Regions from separate parts of the Colwellia meonggei genome, predicted to be linked through region 2. Evidence: riboswitches for the same ligand, from Rfam matches in the RefSeq annotation. Region 2 holds a riboswitch; the other holds the start of a gene.

Region 1 (7,996 bases), on a different contig from region 2:
AAAGCCATCAGCTAATAGTTGCTCTGCGGCCGTAAGTAATTCAATTGGATCGGGCTGTAAATTATAGTCATCGCCAATAACTTCCAGCTTTATCCAGTCGGTTTGAAAGAGTTCTCGGCTCATTTTCGCTAGTGTCACGGCCTCTTTAGCATATTTACATCCAGCTGTGTTGGGCAGGAGAAACCCTTGATTCTGTTTAACAACCTCTCGAATGTAAGCCCAGATTTTTTCGCCTGATTGTTCATGTGGATTTTGGCGTTTAAGTGATAACGTGACTACTTGTGATCCGCTTGTCAGTATTGCTTGCTTCATTACCTCTGGAGAAGGATAAAGTGCCGAGCCAATCAGTAATCGACTATCAAGGTGCTGGCCGTAAAGGTTCAGTGCCATAATTTAACCTCCAACAATTGGAAATAGTATGTCAATGCTATCGCTCTCTTTAACCTCAGTAGAGGTGTAATCGCCTTTGCCGATAAACTCGCCGTTGAGTGCTAGTGCATAACTTTGTTGCTGTTTCTTTTCTGCTAATGCATGTGAGAGCACTTGCTTAATACAAACGGGTTGAGTCAAATGACTTATCTCAAGCTCAGTGCCGTTAAGGTAAATTTTCATGTTATGTCTCTTTTGATTAAACCATGACAAATCATTAATTAGTTGCCACATTGGTAATTGGTAGTAAATGCGAGTATTGGTAAGTACTTCTCACTTGGTTTGTTGGTCGCAGCAAGTGGTCTACATGCTCTTGAACTTGAGATAGCACCACCGGAGCAATTAAAAAGCCATGACGATATAAGCCATTCACCTGTATTAAATTGCCATTCGAGATTATTTTTGGCTGATTATCATTAAAAGCAGGGCGAAGTTGACTGACATGCTGGCGAATATTAGCTTCGGCAAACCCTGGGTGAATGCTATATGCGGCACTTAATAGTTCCATGGCCGAGCGCACTGTCATCGGGTTAGTATCGGCACTTTCAATTTCAGTAGCACCAACAACAAAATGACCTTTGCCTTTTGGTGCAATATAAAGCTGGTAGCGCGGATGCATAAGCCTGACAGGTCTAGAAATATTTACATCTGGTGCAAATAGTTGAAAAAGCTCACCACGTACCGCCCGTAAATCTTTAAACGCAGCATTTTCATATTGATTGATGTCTAACGATGACATTGCACCAGTGCCTCGACAGTCAATCATTAAGTCAAATATCTGTGTTGATTCAATAGCACTATCAATAGCACTTTCAATAGAACTTTCTGACTTGAAGGTTAGCTTTCCCTTCTTTGGAAGATGATCATGCTCAATACCAATCACTGTGGTTTTACAATGCCAGTTCACACCTTCTGCTAATAACTGCTGCTTTAATGCTAGTAGCAGTTTACGGTTTCCAATTTGTCCTTCTTCAGGTAAAAATAGCGCTTGTGAGAAGCGGCGTGCAAGCTCAGGTTCAAGGGCTGATAGTTGTTGACGGTTTAACTGTTGTTGTTGATGTTGCCGATAATTGTTGGCCAAAAAGCGTTTTAGACGTTGGTAATCGCCAATGTCTTGCTCATGACTAACAACTAACGCACCCGTTTGCTGAAAAAAGTTATAACCAGATAAGCTCGTCAGTAACTCTGGCCATAGCTGTAACGAAGCAAAGCCCATAGCAACTATGTTACTTGGGCAATGCATTGCTTCGCCGAGAGGCGTTAATAAGCCTGCAGCAGCATAAGCAGCACTTTGCTGACCGTTTTTATCGTCTTTATCAAATAATGTTACTTGATAGCCTTGTCTGTTTAACGACAAAGCTACCAAGCGTCCCATTATTCCTGCGCCGATTATTGCGATGGAAGGCATTGAGTAAGTTACCCGTCGCTATTTCACAGTCGCTTTTTCAACACTATGATAAATTTCACTGCCGCTGGCTTTAAATTCTTGTGATTTCTTCGCCATACCTTGCGCTGAAATGGTAACTGTTTCATCTAGCAGTTTGATTTCAATTGCTTGCTCGTTATTCACGTTGTCTAGCCCAGCGGCATAGTCGCGAACTTCTTGAGATATTTTCATTGAACAAAATTTCGGACCGCACATCGAGCAAAAGTGGGCTACTTTACCCGACTCTTGTGGCAACGTTTCATCATGATATGCACGTGCGCGTTCAGGATCTAAACCAATATTAAATTGATCATACCAACGAAATTCAAAGCGGGCCTTTGACATGGCATTATCTCGTATTTGTGCGCCAGGGTGTCCCTTGGCTAAATCTCCAGCATGAGCCGCAATTTTGTAGGTCATCAAGCCTTCTTTTACGTCTTCTTTGTTTGGCAAGCCTAAGTGCTCTTTAGGTGTGACATAACAAAGCATTGCACAGCCATACCAACCAATATTTGCCGCACCAATACCTGAGGTAATATGATCATAGCCAGGAGCAATATCAGTGGTTAATGGCCCTAAAGTATAAAATGGTGCTTCGCCACAATGTTTAAGCTGCTCAGTCATATTCTTTTGTACCATATGCAATGGTACATGCCCTGGGCCTTCAATAATTGTTTGAACATCATGCTGCCATGCAATTTTAGTTAATTCACCCAATGTTCTTAACTCTGAGAATTGAGCTTCGTCGTTAGCATCAGCAACAGAACCAGGGCGTAAGCCATCACCTAATGAAAACGAAACATCGTAAGCTTTGAGGATTTCACAAATATCTTCAAAGTGGGTATATAAAAAGTTTTCTTTGTGATGCGCTAAACACCACTTTGCCATAATTGAACCGCCGCGCGAAACTATGCCTGTAACACGGTTTGCGGTCATAGGGACATATCGCAGCAATACGCCTGCGTGAATGGTGAAGTAGTCAACACCTTGTTCTGCCTGCTCGATTAAGGTATCGCGGAAAATTTCCCATGTAAGGTTTTCGGCAATGCCGTTTACTTTTTCTAATGCTTGGTAAATTGGCACAGTGCCAATAGGTACTGGTGAATTGCGAATGATCCACTCACGTGTTTCATGAATATAGCGGCCGGTTGATAAGTCCATTACCGTATCGGCTCCCCACTTTGTTGACCAAACAAGCTTTTCTACCTCTTCTTCAATGGAGGACGTAACCGCAGAGTTTCCTATATTCGCGTTTACCTTAATTAGAAAATTGCGACCTATGATCATCGGCTCAGATTCTGGATGATTAATGTTGGCAGGAATAATTGCTCGGCCACGGGCAACTTCGTCACGGACAAATTCAGCCGTTATTTGCTCTGGAATATTGGCGCCAAATGATTGTCCTTGGTGCTGTTGTAGCAATATTTCATCTTTTACTTCTTGGCGTTTTAAGTTTTCACGAATCGCGATATATTCCATTTCTGGCGTGATAATGCCTTGGCGAGCATAGTGCATTTGGGTAACATTTTTCCCAGATTTTGCTTTGCGAACTTTAGGTAAGTACTCAAAACGGATATGATCTAAGCCTTCATCAGCTAAACGTTGTTGGCTATAGCTAGAGGTTTTTTCCGCTAAAAATTCGACATCAGCGCGGGCTTCAATCCAGTTATCGCGCAAACGTGGAATACCTTTGTGAACGTCTATTTCAATGTTGTCGTCAGTATAGAAACCTGAAGTATCGTATACACATAACGGGGCATTTTTTTCGTAAACTGCATTATCTTTACTGCCGCTGACTAAGGTGTCAGATAAAGATATTTCTCGCATGCCCACACGAATGTTGTGAATTTGTCCGGATACATAAACTTTTTTTGAATTTGGAAATGATTGATCAGCAACATTTTTTAAAAAATCTGCTGCTTGGTCGCGACGTTCGCGTCTAGAAATTGAACTCATGGTCTCTCACCTGTTTTTATAAATAAAAGTTAGGCGGAGCTATATTGGGGTAGTAACGAGGAGCAAAACTATTAACAATGATGATATTGCTTAAGCGTTGCCCACTTGTTCCCTTCGCAGATGTTAATCTAATCAGGTTCTACGGATCCCGCTTTCGCGATCTCAGCCCTATGGCACTCCGACAAGTCAATACGTTTAGTTATGCTAAACGAGGCTAGATTCTAGCGTCAATGTTATTAACTAGGCAACTACTAATTGCCAATTATTCGAGGTTTAGTAAGGCAAAGCTATAAAGTAATTACGACCACTTTTGCATTTTTCGGTAAATTGTTGAAGGGTTAACCTCTAATAAAGCTGCGGCTTTGGTGATGTTTCCATTACATTGGTCGATAGCATTTTCGATGGCATTTTTCTCTACTTGCTCAAGTGGAATAATTGTTGAGTTAGTTTCTTGGGCAGTTGCGTCTAATTCAGGTGTAATTGTGATATTTCCAAGGCTATTATTACCCGAGGCTTCTTTTATATGAAGCTGCTCAGCAAGTAATGATTGCAGCATAGGCAAGGTTATTTCCTTGCCGCGGTTCATAATACATGCGCTATGAATAGTATTTTCTAGCTGCCTAACATTGCCTGGCCAAGGATATGAAATAATAAAATCACGGGCGCTTTCGCTAAAAGCTGCAAACTGCTTTTGTTGTTGTTGATTATATTTTTCTAAAAAGTGCTTAGCTAAGATAAAAGCGTCTTGCTCGCGTTCACGTAGTGGTGGCAAATTTAATGGAATAACATTCAAACGATAATAAAGATCTTCTCTGAACTCACCACTATTAACAGCTTCGCTCAATTTAATAGATGATGCGGCAACGATTTGCGCATCAAATTTTATTAATTTTGTATCGCCTAAAGCGGTAAATTCACGTTCTTGGATAACACGCAATAACTTTGCCTGTAGCGGCATAGGTAAAGTTGTGACTTCATCGAGGAATATAGTGCCACCATGACTTTGAGCAAAAAGACCTTCTTGATCGCTAACAGCCCCGGTAAAAGCGCCTTTTTTATGACCATAAAGTTGTGACTCAATTAATGTTTCTGAAAAATTGGCACAATTAACTGCGACAAAGTTGCCTTCTCGTTTACAGCCAGATTGATGACAAGCTTTAGCAACTAGCTCTTTACCTGTACCTGTTTCCCCATGGATGTAAATCGGCACATTTGCGCCTGCGGCAATACTAATATTATCAATTAACTGTTTTATTTTTGTACTTTCACCGACAATTGATTTATTAACTAAGCTCTTATTTGGCGATTTGCTATTATTATCGATACTGTCTTGTATCAGCATAACCAATTCTGAATTCTTCCAAGGCTTTGACATAAACTTATCAATAATAGCTTGATTAAATCCCGCCGATACTGAGTCGAAATCTTCATAAGCACTCAACATAATACGTTTAGTCTCAGGCCATAACTGTTTGATTTCGGATAAAAGTTTATCACCCGTAATATCAGGCATGCGTTGATCTGATATGACTAATGCGGGTTGGTTCTCACAAATAAACTCTAATGCCAATCTAGGTGAAGTAAAAGCTTCAATGCGCACATCAACACGCATTAAGGTCCGTTTTATTGCCGAGAGTATTTCTTGCTCGTCATCTACAATAACGACTAAAGGGCGAATATCTACAATTTCCATTAGTTAGTTGCTCCTTCACTTTTTTGAGTATCATTTTCTTGCTCACCCTTATGCAATATATAGGCAATAAGTACTTTCTCTGTATGCTCTTGGTGCTTGGTTAAACTATCAATATGTCCTTGTGATAATACTGTTTTTTCATTTAACAGCTTATGTTGTTCATGGTTTACTATATCTTGTGCGAGGATCATTCCTGGCTCAAGTTCTGTTATGCCTTTCGCTATTTCTAGGTTTTCAGTGGTTAATGGCGCTGAAAGCATCGCAATAAAGTGACTAAAAACATGATTGTCGAATAAGCTACCCAGGCTTTTTTTCATAACGATAATAGCTTCTTGTGGGCTAATGTTTCGCTCGGTAATTTTTCCAGATATTAACAAGTCAAAATGAGTAACGATTGATAAAATTCGTGACGTCATTGGAATATCTTCATGACTAAGGTGCATGGGAATCCCTGAGCCATCAACATGTTCATAAATATGTCGTACCACTTTAGCACAAGGTGCTAAGGATGCTACAGAGGCTAAAATATCTGCACTAACTTGTGGGAACTTCATCCAACTAAGCTTTTCTTGAGCTGACATTTTGTGCAAAGGTAAAGCCGCTAGCGAGGGTGGTAAACTACTTATACCTATACGATAAAATAAGCCAGCCAAATATACGTGTACACGATGTGGTTCCTTTAACTTGAGCCTATTAGCTAGCATTTTGCCCTGTTGGGCAATTCGGAATGTATGACCTGATGTGTCGTGGGTTTGCATGGCGACTAAATTCGCACTTAACTGGAGGAGTTCATTGTTAAGTGAAGACAGCTTTTGACTTTGGTTAACAATATCGTCATGGCTACTTTGGATAAAGCGGCTGACTTTTGTCATTGATGCTTGGTTTGCTGATAGTCTTTGATTATCAAGCTTTAAGCTTTTAACCACAGCAAGCTTTTTATTTTCATCTTTCAGCTCATTAATAAGGTTCGCTAATGTTTTTTTTAGCTCATCGTTATTCCAAGGCTTATTTAAGTAGGCTGAAATTTTTCCATCGTTTATTGCTTGTTTCGCTAACTCTGTATCCGCATAACCGGTCAGCACTACGCGTCTACTGCGGCTATTTATTTTAACAATATGGCTTAAGAATTCTGCCCCGTTAATTTGTGGCATTTTCATATCAGAAATGACAATTTGTGTAGGTGTACGTTGAAAAAACTCTAATGCCTCGTTAGCGTCTGTGAAGGCATGCACTTGATAATCAATACGCAGCACACGCTTTAACGCGTTAAGTACTTCTTGTTCATCATCTAGCAGTAAAACTGACGGTAACATTTCTTAATCCTAAAAAAATATAGTTAAAGATGAATTAGTTGCATAAACTCATGCTAGCATTATAGTTAACACTATGTGAAGTTTTTAAGGACTATTAACTAATGAAAGGTGCTATTTTTACCGGCTTTGCAGAATATACCGAACAGGAGTTTGGTTTAACTGCGTGGCTTAAAGCGCTCGATAATTGCGAGCTTTCATCTAATGGTGAATATTTAGCGACTGAGCTATACGATGATAGTGAATTTAATATTATTATTGATGCTTTATCAGCCATAGTTGACTCAGACCGAGAGCATCTTCTTCGAGGTTACGGTGAGCATTTTTTTCCAGTATTAATGTCACTGGGTATTTCTTTGGTCAAAGACATAGACAATTTATTCGACTTTATGCGGGCGGTTGATAATGTTATTCATATTGAAGTGCAAAAAAGTGACCCATTAGCATATACACCTACATTACTTTATGACCAACCACAGGATAACTTACTTGTGGTGCGTTATATGTCTCATCGAAAAATGTGCCATTTTGCTGAAGGTTTGATTCTAGGAGCGGCAACGCACTTTAATCAAAAAGCATCAATAAGCCAAAGCAAATGTATGTGCAAGGGAGATGATCATTGTCTGATCCGAGTAGAAGTTTAAATATTGCTGTCGAAGAAAAGGTCGCATTACTTGAAAAAGCTCTGATTAGAGAACGTAATGCCAAGAAGAAGTTGGAGGCAAAACTAGATCAAAAAGCACAGGTAACCCTAGCTGAAAATAAAGAGTTTTTTGACTCATATGAAAAAGCTACCAGCCGACAAGTTCAGTTGCAATTTTTAGCGAGCCTGACACAAGAACTATTGTTAGACAAAAGTATTGATGAGTCTTTTCAGCAGTTTTCGGAAAATGTAGCTAGATTGCTAGATAATTGTTCTGTGGTTGTTATGCGTATCAATCATGATTCAAACCATGCAATTTGGTCATTACGTGAGATTGGTGAATCTTGGCAAAGCTTAACTTGGCAAAAAGAATATGAAGCGCCAATTAAACCCATGCTGGCAACAAATGAGTCGATATGGCACCGTTTTGAGTATAAGGATTCCGATAAACGTCCCACCTATTCCAATTTATTTGTTAATGACACTGTGTTGTATCTATTGGTTAAAGTTAGTGAAAAAGAACGTCGATTAATCTTGTT
Region 2 (7,996 bases):
CATGGTAACGCATAACCAAAACTTTATTAAATACGTTGTTTTCGGTTACTTGAGTAGGCAGATTGTCGACAATTTGTGTTACTGCAATTAAGCTATTTTTTGGATTAGTGTCTCGCTTTCCGGATAGAGGTGTTTGACTATGCTTAAAGGTAAAATTCTTCGCTAACGTATGCCGAGTATAATACTTTGCTACCTGTTCAAGCTTGCCAATTTCTAGTTCATTTATCGCCAGTAACATAGCAAGATCATATTCTATGGGCGCAAAACTAGCACACTCAAAATCGATTAATTGATAACTATAATTTAACTTTTGCGACCTTAAATTTTCAGTTTTATTTTCAGCATTAATGGCATTACTAAAATTTGCATCACCGTGGCAAAAAACCAATGGCCTCTGCCCTTCTTTTTTAAAATGTTGAGTAAGTTCTTTCTGTATTGATACTGATAACGCCAGCAAGCTTTCACGATGAATAGCATTTAGCTTACTGGTTTTTAATAATTGAGAAAGCGTCTCATTAATCGCCAGTTTAGGAACACCTACTACTAACTTTTTATCACCGGAATTTAATGACTGTTGATGGCACCGCACCAACAAGCCAGTCATAACATTCAGTTTTTCATTCTGGCTTAAATTACTGTTAGCAAGCGATTGCCCTGATATAAACTTATTGATCAGCCAACTTTCATCGCTATATATAACTTCTGGCGCAACTCCTTGCTCTCCTGCAAATATAGCTACTAGTTGTTCAGTGCTCTCGTTTGCTAAATTTTTAGCAAAATATTGTTGCTTTTCGGTAGTAACACAATAACAGCTACGACTAAGACCACCTGTAAGCACATTAACATGAATTATTTTCTCATTTTCAAAGCACGGTAATAAGCTCAATTGCTCTTCTAATTCACACACTCGCTTATTACCTTTCATGTTACTAGCCTTGAGCAAAGTTTGGCGTTGCTTTAGCTATCTCAACATTGTTTTGTTGTTGAAACAGTTTACGCCACTGCCAATAGCCATAAGCCGCAAGTATCACATAACATGCAAATAATGCCGCTGTTGGAACTAATGATTTCTCAATGTAAAGATAGATAGAAACAAAATCGATAACGATAAAGTACAGCCAATTTTCCAATACTTTTTGCGTTAATAAATAGGTCGCAAATACCGCGAACACTGTGGTGGCACTATCAAGGTATGGAAAATGTGTAGGTGTATATGTTGCCATTAGCCAACCAAGTACCAGTGACAATAGTGTTAATACAATAATCGCTATGCTATGGCGTTGTAGCGACCATTGGCTATATAAAAGCTTGGTTGTTTCGAAGGTGTTTTCATTGCCTGCTTTTTTGCGCTGTTGCCAGCAAATCCAGCCATAAACCGCCATAAGTAGATAATAAAGCTGTAATAAACTATCCATCCACAAATATACATCATAAAAAATAACCGTGTATAACACTGTACTCAGTATTGCCGCTGGCCAACACCAAATATTCCCCTTTGCTGCTAATACAACGTAAAGCAATGAAGCAACAACGGCTATCAGCTCTAATACAGGCAAGGTTGAGAAATACGTAACAATCTCATTCATGGCACTAGTAAAATTAGCCATTAGCTTTCTGCTTCAACGACAGAGCGATCGCCACCAATAAACTTACAAACAAATACCGCAGCATTTAACGTTTCATGTACATGTTTTATTTCAGCCATTACATGTCTGGTTGCTAAGTCGTAATCACCAAAAACTTGTGTACTCATGCCATTGGTTACGACATTCAAACCGTCGACCAAACGTAAGCGTTTTATAAAGGCCCATATTTCTGTTTTAAACTTTTCTTCCGCTAGTGGATATAAACTAATTTCAATTGAGATTTTCATTAGGTAATTCGCTTATTAATATTAAAGGCAATATATAACACTATGCAGCGATATATTGCCTTAAGTCACTAAAAAGTAGATTAGAAGTTATAATCTAACGTAACACCAACTTGTCTTGGTGCGCCATAACGAACATATTTTTTCGCAGCCCAACCTAAATCAGGCTCATTACCGAAGTAAAAACCGCGTGTGGCAACTTTTTCATCCGTTAAGTTACGTGCCCAAAGTGATATTGACCAATCTGAAAATTCATAACCAATTTTAGCATTGAGCAATTTTGAGTTGGCAGACTTTTCATCATGACTATCAGAAAAATAAAACGCATCTTTACCCGACCAATTAATATTAGCAACTAAGCCATCATCATTGCGGTATGTAGCACCTAAACTAAACGTGTATTTAGGCGCATGAGCAAGCTCTCTTCCTGAGATATCAATAGTACTGCCGTACTTGTCTTGATAAGCATAATTATCATAAGTGGCATTTAAGTAACCAAGTGTTGTATCTATGGTTAGATTATTTGTCATTTGATAATTCAACTCTAACTCCATACCGTAGCTACTTGAGCTTGCGGCATTAGCAGTATAAATAGTAAATTGTTGAGGCTTATCAGGGTTTTGTTGTGACGCGTTCACTTGTTGGTCTTTTCGGTCCATGTAAAACACAGCTAAGCGACTTACCAAGTTGTTATTAAGTAAATTAGACTTTAAGCCTATCTCATAGTTTATTAAGGTTTCTGTATCAAACTCTTTATACTGAGCAAGCTGTGTTGGTAAAGCCATATTAAAACCACCCGCTTTATAGCCTCTTGCAATGCGCACATAACCGGAATGCTCATTATTTATCGCACGACTTACTGCAATATGACCTCCCCACATAGTTTCTGATGGATCAAAACTATCGCCAGCACTATCGGTATAATCTGTAGTGCGTTTTTCTACACGTAAACCTACAGATAATTCATGCGCTTGTGGCAAAATACTATCTAATTGTCCAAAAACAGCATAGTTATTTGCTGAGTATGTTGAATCAAGAATTTCGTCTGGCCAGCCGTTATATGATGAATCTAAGTCATTGGTTTCACTTAAGCGACTAATATAAGTTCCAAGCAACCAAGCGGTAGTATTATCAAAAATTCTTGATGAATCATTCGAAGAAAGCCTAAACTCTTGTGACCAAACATCGCGGTCGGCTTTTTTAGCCCACAAATAGCTGTATTCACAAGGCTCAATATTTGCTTCATCACCACAGTTTTTACTTGCCCAATAGTCAGCATTTGCCCAATCACCATCATAAGCGTGTTCATGCTTTGTTGTGGTATAACTGCTGATCGCCTCTAATTTAGCAAAAGACAAACCGTCGTAGCTGAACTTTAAGGCGCCACCATGAGATTTCTGATTATCAACACCAGGATTATCAGTTAGTGTGTTAAAGCCATTGTTATCAAGTGTCCACGCATCAAAACCATTGTCGTTATCAGCAAAAATATACGTGAGATCTATAGTTAGATCATCCGTTGCGGTGTAGTGAAGCTTGAGCCTTCCTGATAGCTCATCAATACCGTTGGTATCGTCTTTGCCTAAAAAGCTATTGTCTCGATAGCCGTTTTGCTGATGTTGTTCTAAAGATACGCGGTAGCTTAAATCTTCTGAAATAGCACCTGAACTATAACCGGCTAAATTGATTAGGTCGTCATTACCTGCAGTGGCTTTTAAACCATGTTCAGAAGTTTGTGTAGCTTCATTAGACTTAACATAAACTAAACCTGCTAATGCATTTGCACCAAATCTTGCTCCTTGTGGGCCTCTAAGCACCTCAACTTGCTGTACATCATACATTGAAGCCGCCATACCTAACCCAGAAAGATCAATATCATCTACGATAAACCCAACTGATGAATTAGGTGCTCCACGGTATTCAGATCGTTCTCCAACACCACGAATTTGTAAATATTTAGGGCGCGAAGTTCCACCAGAAAAGTTAAAGTTGGCGATATTTTGAATCACTTCTTCAAAGTGCTGAATAGCTTGATCATTAATTGTCTGTTCGCCAATAATGGCAACGCTCGTTGGAACTTGTGCTAACGACTTTTGATTAAAACTTGAAGTAACGGTAATTCTTTCAATGTCTTGGTTTTCATTAGCATTAGAAGTGCTAGAAAATGATATTAAGTATGATGTTACTGCGATTGCAATGGCAGATTTAGAAATATTCATTATGATCTCATAAATTCTAATTAGAATACGTTATGGGATCCGGCATGGAGAAGTTAGAAAGCGGCTCGTTAACAAACTGTAGAATTATCATCAACGGCATAACATACGCTACACGGTAAAATTTAATTTTACAGAATGGTATGCGATTAGCGTAACCATTCCTACGCCGGTACTATCCGGTTCAGGTTCTAAGGGTTCGCTATGTCACATTCATTAATGACAGCGCATCTCAGCCTTTTAAATCATTATCGATTTTAAGGCACCCCTTGGTTCGGTGTGCATACTAACAATATTTATTTAAATGTACAGCGTAAATGCCTTATTTTACGCTATATCTTATGATATTTTGCTAGCTACTTAGTCGCCAACATACATCCTAATGGCTGACCACCAACTAAGTGCATATGAATATGGTAAACTTCTTGACCACCGTGTTGATTACAATTCATGATCAAACGATAACCATCTTCTGCTATGCCCTCTTCTTTGGCTAACTTTCTAGCAACCGTGAACATACGACCAATAGTGAGTTCATCTTCTTGCTCAATATCATTAACGGTTGGAATTAATTTATTAGGGACAATTAAAATATGACTTTTAGCTTGTGGGGTAATATCACGAAAAGCAGTCACAAGTTCATCTTGAAAAAGTAATGGGGTTGGTATTTCTTGGCGAATGATCTTAGAAAAAATGGTTTCTTCTAGCGTAGTGTTATCAGCCATAATATAGCCTTTCAGTAATAAATAAGTTGTAGGCTAGTTTAACGATAACAAAGCGAATGACAAAGAGAAATGTCATTCGCTTTTACCAAAATAATGCAGGAATATAAGTTAACGCCAGTTACTCACGTAAACTTAGCTGAATTGGCTAATTAGCTTATGCTTTCCTCTTGCTGTTATATTTTTAAAGTCTTCAACCAATAAGTAATTGACCGGTACCAAAACTAAAGTAATAAATGTTGCGAAAATAATACCAAAGCCTAGTGATACTGCCATCGGGATCAAAAACTGTGCTTGTGTCGCTTTTTCAAACAATAATGGCATTAAACCAATAAAGGTTGTTAATGACGTTAGCATCACCGGACGAAAGCGCGATTGTGCAGCGATTAATACGGCATCAAATACTTTCTCTCCTGCCCGCACTTTGCCATTAATGAAATCAACTAAGACTAAGCTGTCATTTACCACGACACCAATCAATGCCATCAAGCCAAGTATACTCATAATGGTTAAGTCCATGCCCATGATCCAGTGTCCAATAATGGCACCGATAGCGCCAAATGGAATAACCGACATAACAATAATAGGCTGCAAATATGACTTAAATGGAATAGCCAACAAACAGTAAATAATAAAGAACACAAACAAAAGCCCCCATGCCAAGCTATTAAATGACTCAGCTTGTTCACGTGCCTCACCTTCCAAACTATAAGACACGCCTGGGTACTTGTTCATTAATTCATCTAAAAACTGAGTAAGGTCAGCATTTAACACCGTCATATTGGTGGCATTTTTATCAACGTCGGCTGTAACATTAACAGTGCGGTATCTGTCTATGCGCTTAATAGCTGATGGACTTTTACCCGGTAGTAATTTTGCCACATGTGACAAAGGTACTTTACCGCCAGTTGGTGTGTTAATGAGCATATCATTCAACTTAGCAATAGATTTTCGCTCAGACAACGGAAAACGTAACATCACACGTACATCATCTCGGCCACGCTGTATTCTTTGAATTTGCGCGCCAAAATAAGCATCTCGCACTTGTCGAGTGATCCACGAATTACTCATCCCCATAGCATAACCTTGCTCGGTAAGTTCTATCTGTAATTCTTCTTTACCATCTGAGAGACTATCGGCAATTTCAAACGCTGTTGGATAGGTTCGAATGCGTGCTTTTACTTCATCCGCCACTTGTTCTAAGGTTTTCAAATTAGTTGCAGAAAGTTGCACATCAAGTGGGTCACCGCCTCGGCCAAACTCAGCTCTAAAGGTTAAACTTTCAGCACCAGGCAAAGGTCCTATAAGCTCTCGCCACTCTTTTACTAGTTGTGCGGTACCAATACCTGTATCGTTTTTATCAGCAGGAATTATTTCAAAACGTACCCGACCTTTTTCTTCACGCGTAATTGCCAAAGTATTTAAAATAATACTATTCCCATCTTCGTCGCGGTATTTCTCTTGTAGTGTTTTTGCTGCATTCGACATTTTCTCGACATACGCATCTACGACATCAAAACTTGTTCCTACCGGCATAGTGACATTACCACGAGCAGTTTCACTCGGTATACGAGGGAAGAAAACAAACTTTGTCCAACCACTAAAGATAAAAGCTAATATCAAAACGAACACGCCAACAAATAAAGAGATGGTGGTCAGTCGATTACGAATAGCTAACGATAGCAGTGGTTTGTAGTAGCGAAGAATTGACGCTTCAAAACCATCAGCAAAGCGTTGTTGCCAAACACTGAATTTTGACTGCTGAGTTTTTTCACTACGCAAGCGTAAGTTCTTTAAATGTGAGGGTAATACAAATTTTGACTCAATTAAACTAAACAATAGTACCGGAATAACAATAACCGGAATTTGAGCAAATAATGCCCCTCGCTGCCCTTCAATAAAGGCCAAAGGTAAAAAGGCTGCAACCGTAGTTAAAATACCAAAGGTAACGGGAGTTGCTACTTCTTGGGTGCCTTTTACAGCCGCTTCAATACCGCTAGACGCCGTTTGGGTGTGACGATAAATATTTTCACCGGTAACAATGGCATCATCAACAACAATACCTAACACTAAGATAAAACCGAATAAACTCATGATATTAATAGAAATATCAAAAAATGGCATAACAAGGAAAGCACCCATAAAGCTTACTGGAATACCAATAGAAACCCAGAACGCGATTGATGGACGTAAAAATAAAGTTAACAGTAATAAGACTAAGAAGCCCCCTTGTAAGGCATTGGTGATTAATGTATTAAGTCGGCTTTTAACAATTTCAGAGTCGTCATCCCAATAACTGAGAATAAAACCTTCAGGTAGTGTTTCTTGACGTTCATCAATATAGTTTTTTACCGCGTCTGCAACGTCAATAGCACTTTGGCTACCAATACGAAAAACATCGATTAGCGCCCCTTGCTGTCCATTAAAGCGAGCACGTAAAGGCGTTTCTTCAAAACCATCATTGACTTGCGCAACATCTTCTAAGTATAAAAATGTTCCATCAGTATTGGTTTTTATAACGACTTTTTCAAATTCATCGCGTCGGTAAGCTTGCCCGATATTACGTACTAAAACATCGCCACCTTCGGTGCGGACATTACCTGCTGAAATATCTACAGAGCTGCTGCTGATAGCATTTGAAATCTCCGATAAGGTTAGTTGATATTGCTCAAGCTTACTTTGGTTAACATCAATACTAATTTCATAATCTCGTACTGCATCTAATGCAACTTGCGTTACTTGCGGTAAGCGCAATAAATCATCACGTACTTGCTCAGCAAACTCACGTATTTCCTTTTCACCGTATTCGGACGCTATCGTCACTGAAAGTACATCACGAATACGTTGTGCTATTGCAATAACAGGCTTTTCAGCATCAACAGGAAAAGTGTTTATCGCATCAACACGGCTTTTAATATCGTTAAGTAGATCGCGAACATCGGTGGACGAATCAGCTTCAATGCGCACGGTTGCTGCACCTTCTACTGAGGTACTGGTAATTTTTTCTATACCTTGTAAATCTTGAACCGCTTCTTCAATACGTATCGCCACTCCTTGCTCAGCATCTTCAGGGGTTGAACCACGCAGTGCCACAGTCACATTGACTACTTCGGACTCAAACGATGGAAAAACTTCTAACGGAATGCTGCTTTTTATTGAAAATATTCCCGCCAATAAAATGGTGATCA

The links. A riboswitch is a leader RNA that binds a small molecule or an ion and turns the genes downstream of it on or off. The one in region 2 is predicted to bind thiamine pyrophosphate.
Region 1: another riboswitch for thiamine pyrophosphate. It lies ahead of thiC (phosphomethylpyrimidine synthase ThiC); the one in region 2 lies ahead of AC27E9_RS18555 (TonB-dependent receptor).

What each region holds. Positions count from the first base shown of each region.
Region 1 is NZ_BAAJLZ010000001.1:679,696-687,691, forward strand. Features, by position in the region: gene AC27E9_RS03020 (thiazole synthase) at 1-390, opposite strand, end outside; gene thiS (sulfur carrier protein ThiS) at 394-612, opposite strand; gene AC27E9_RS03030 (FAD-dependent oxidoreductase) at 647-1,837, opposite strand; gene thiC (phosphomethylpyrimidine synthase ThiC) at 1,856-3,811, opposite strand; TPP riboswitch at 3,904-4,002, opposite strand; gene AC27E9_RS03040 (sigma-54-dependent transcriptional regulator) at 4,110-5,504, opposite strand; gene AC27E9_RS03045 (HD domain-containing phosphohydrolase) at 5,504-6,817, opposite strand; gene AC27E9_RS03050 (heme NO-binding domain-containing protein) at 6,919-7,458, shown strand; gene AC27E9_RS03055 (sensor histidine kinase) at 7,434-7,996, shown strand, end outside.
Region 2 is NZ_BAAJLZ010000013.1:22,130-30,125, forward strand. Features, by position in the region: gene AC27E9_RS18540 (phosphotransferase) at 1-925, opposite strand, end outside; gene pnuC (nicotinamide riboside transporter PnuC) at 930-1,607, opposite strand; gene AC27E9_RS18550 (hypothetical protein) at 1,607-1,873, opposite strand; gene AC27E9_RS18555 (TonB-dependent receptor) at 1,954-4,089, opposite strand; TPP riboswitch at 4,231-4,366, opposite strand; gene AC27E9_RS18560 (HIT domain-containing protein) at 4,443-4,811, opposite strand; gene AC27E9_RS18565 (efflux RND transporter permease subunit) at 4,944-7,996, opposite strand, start outside.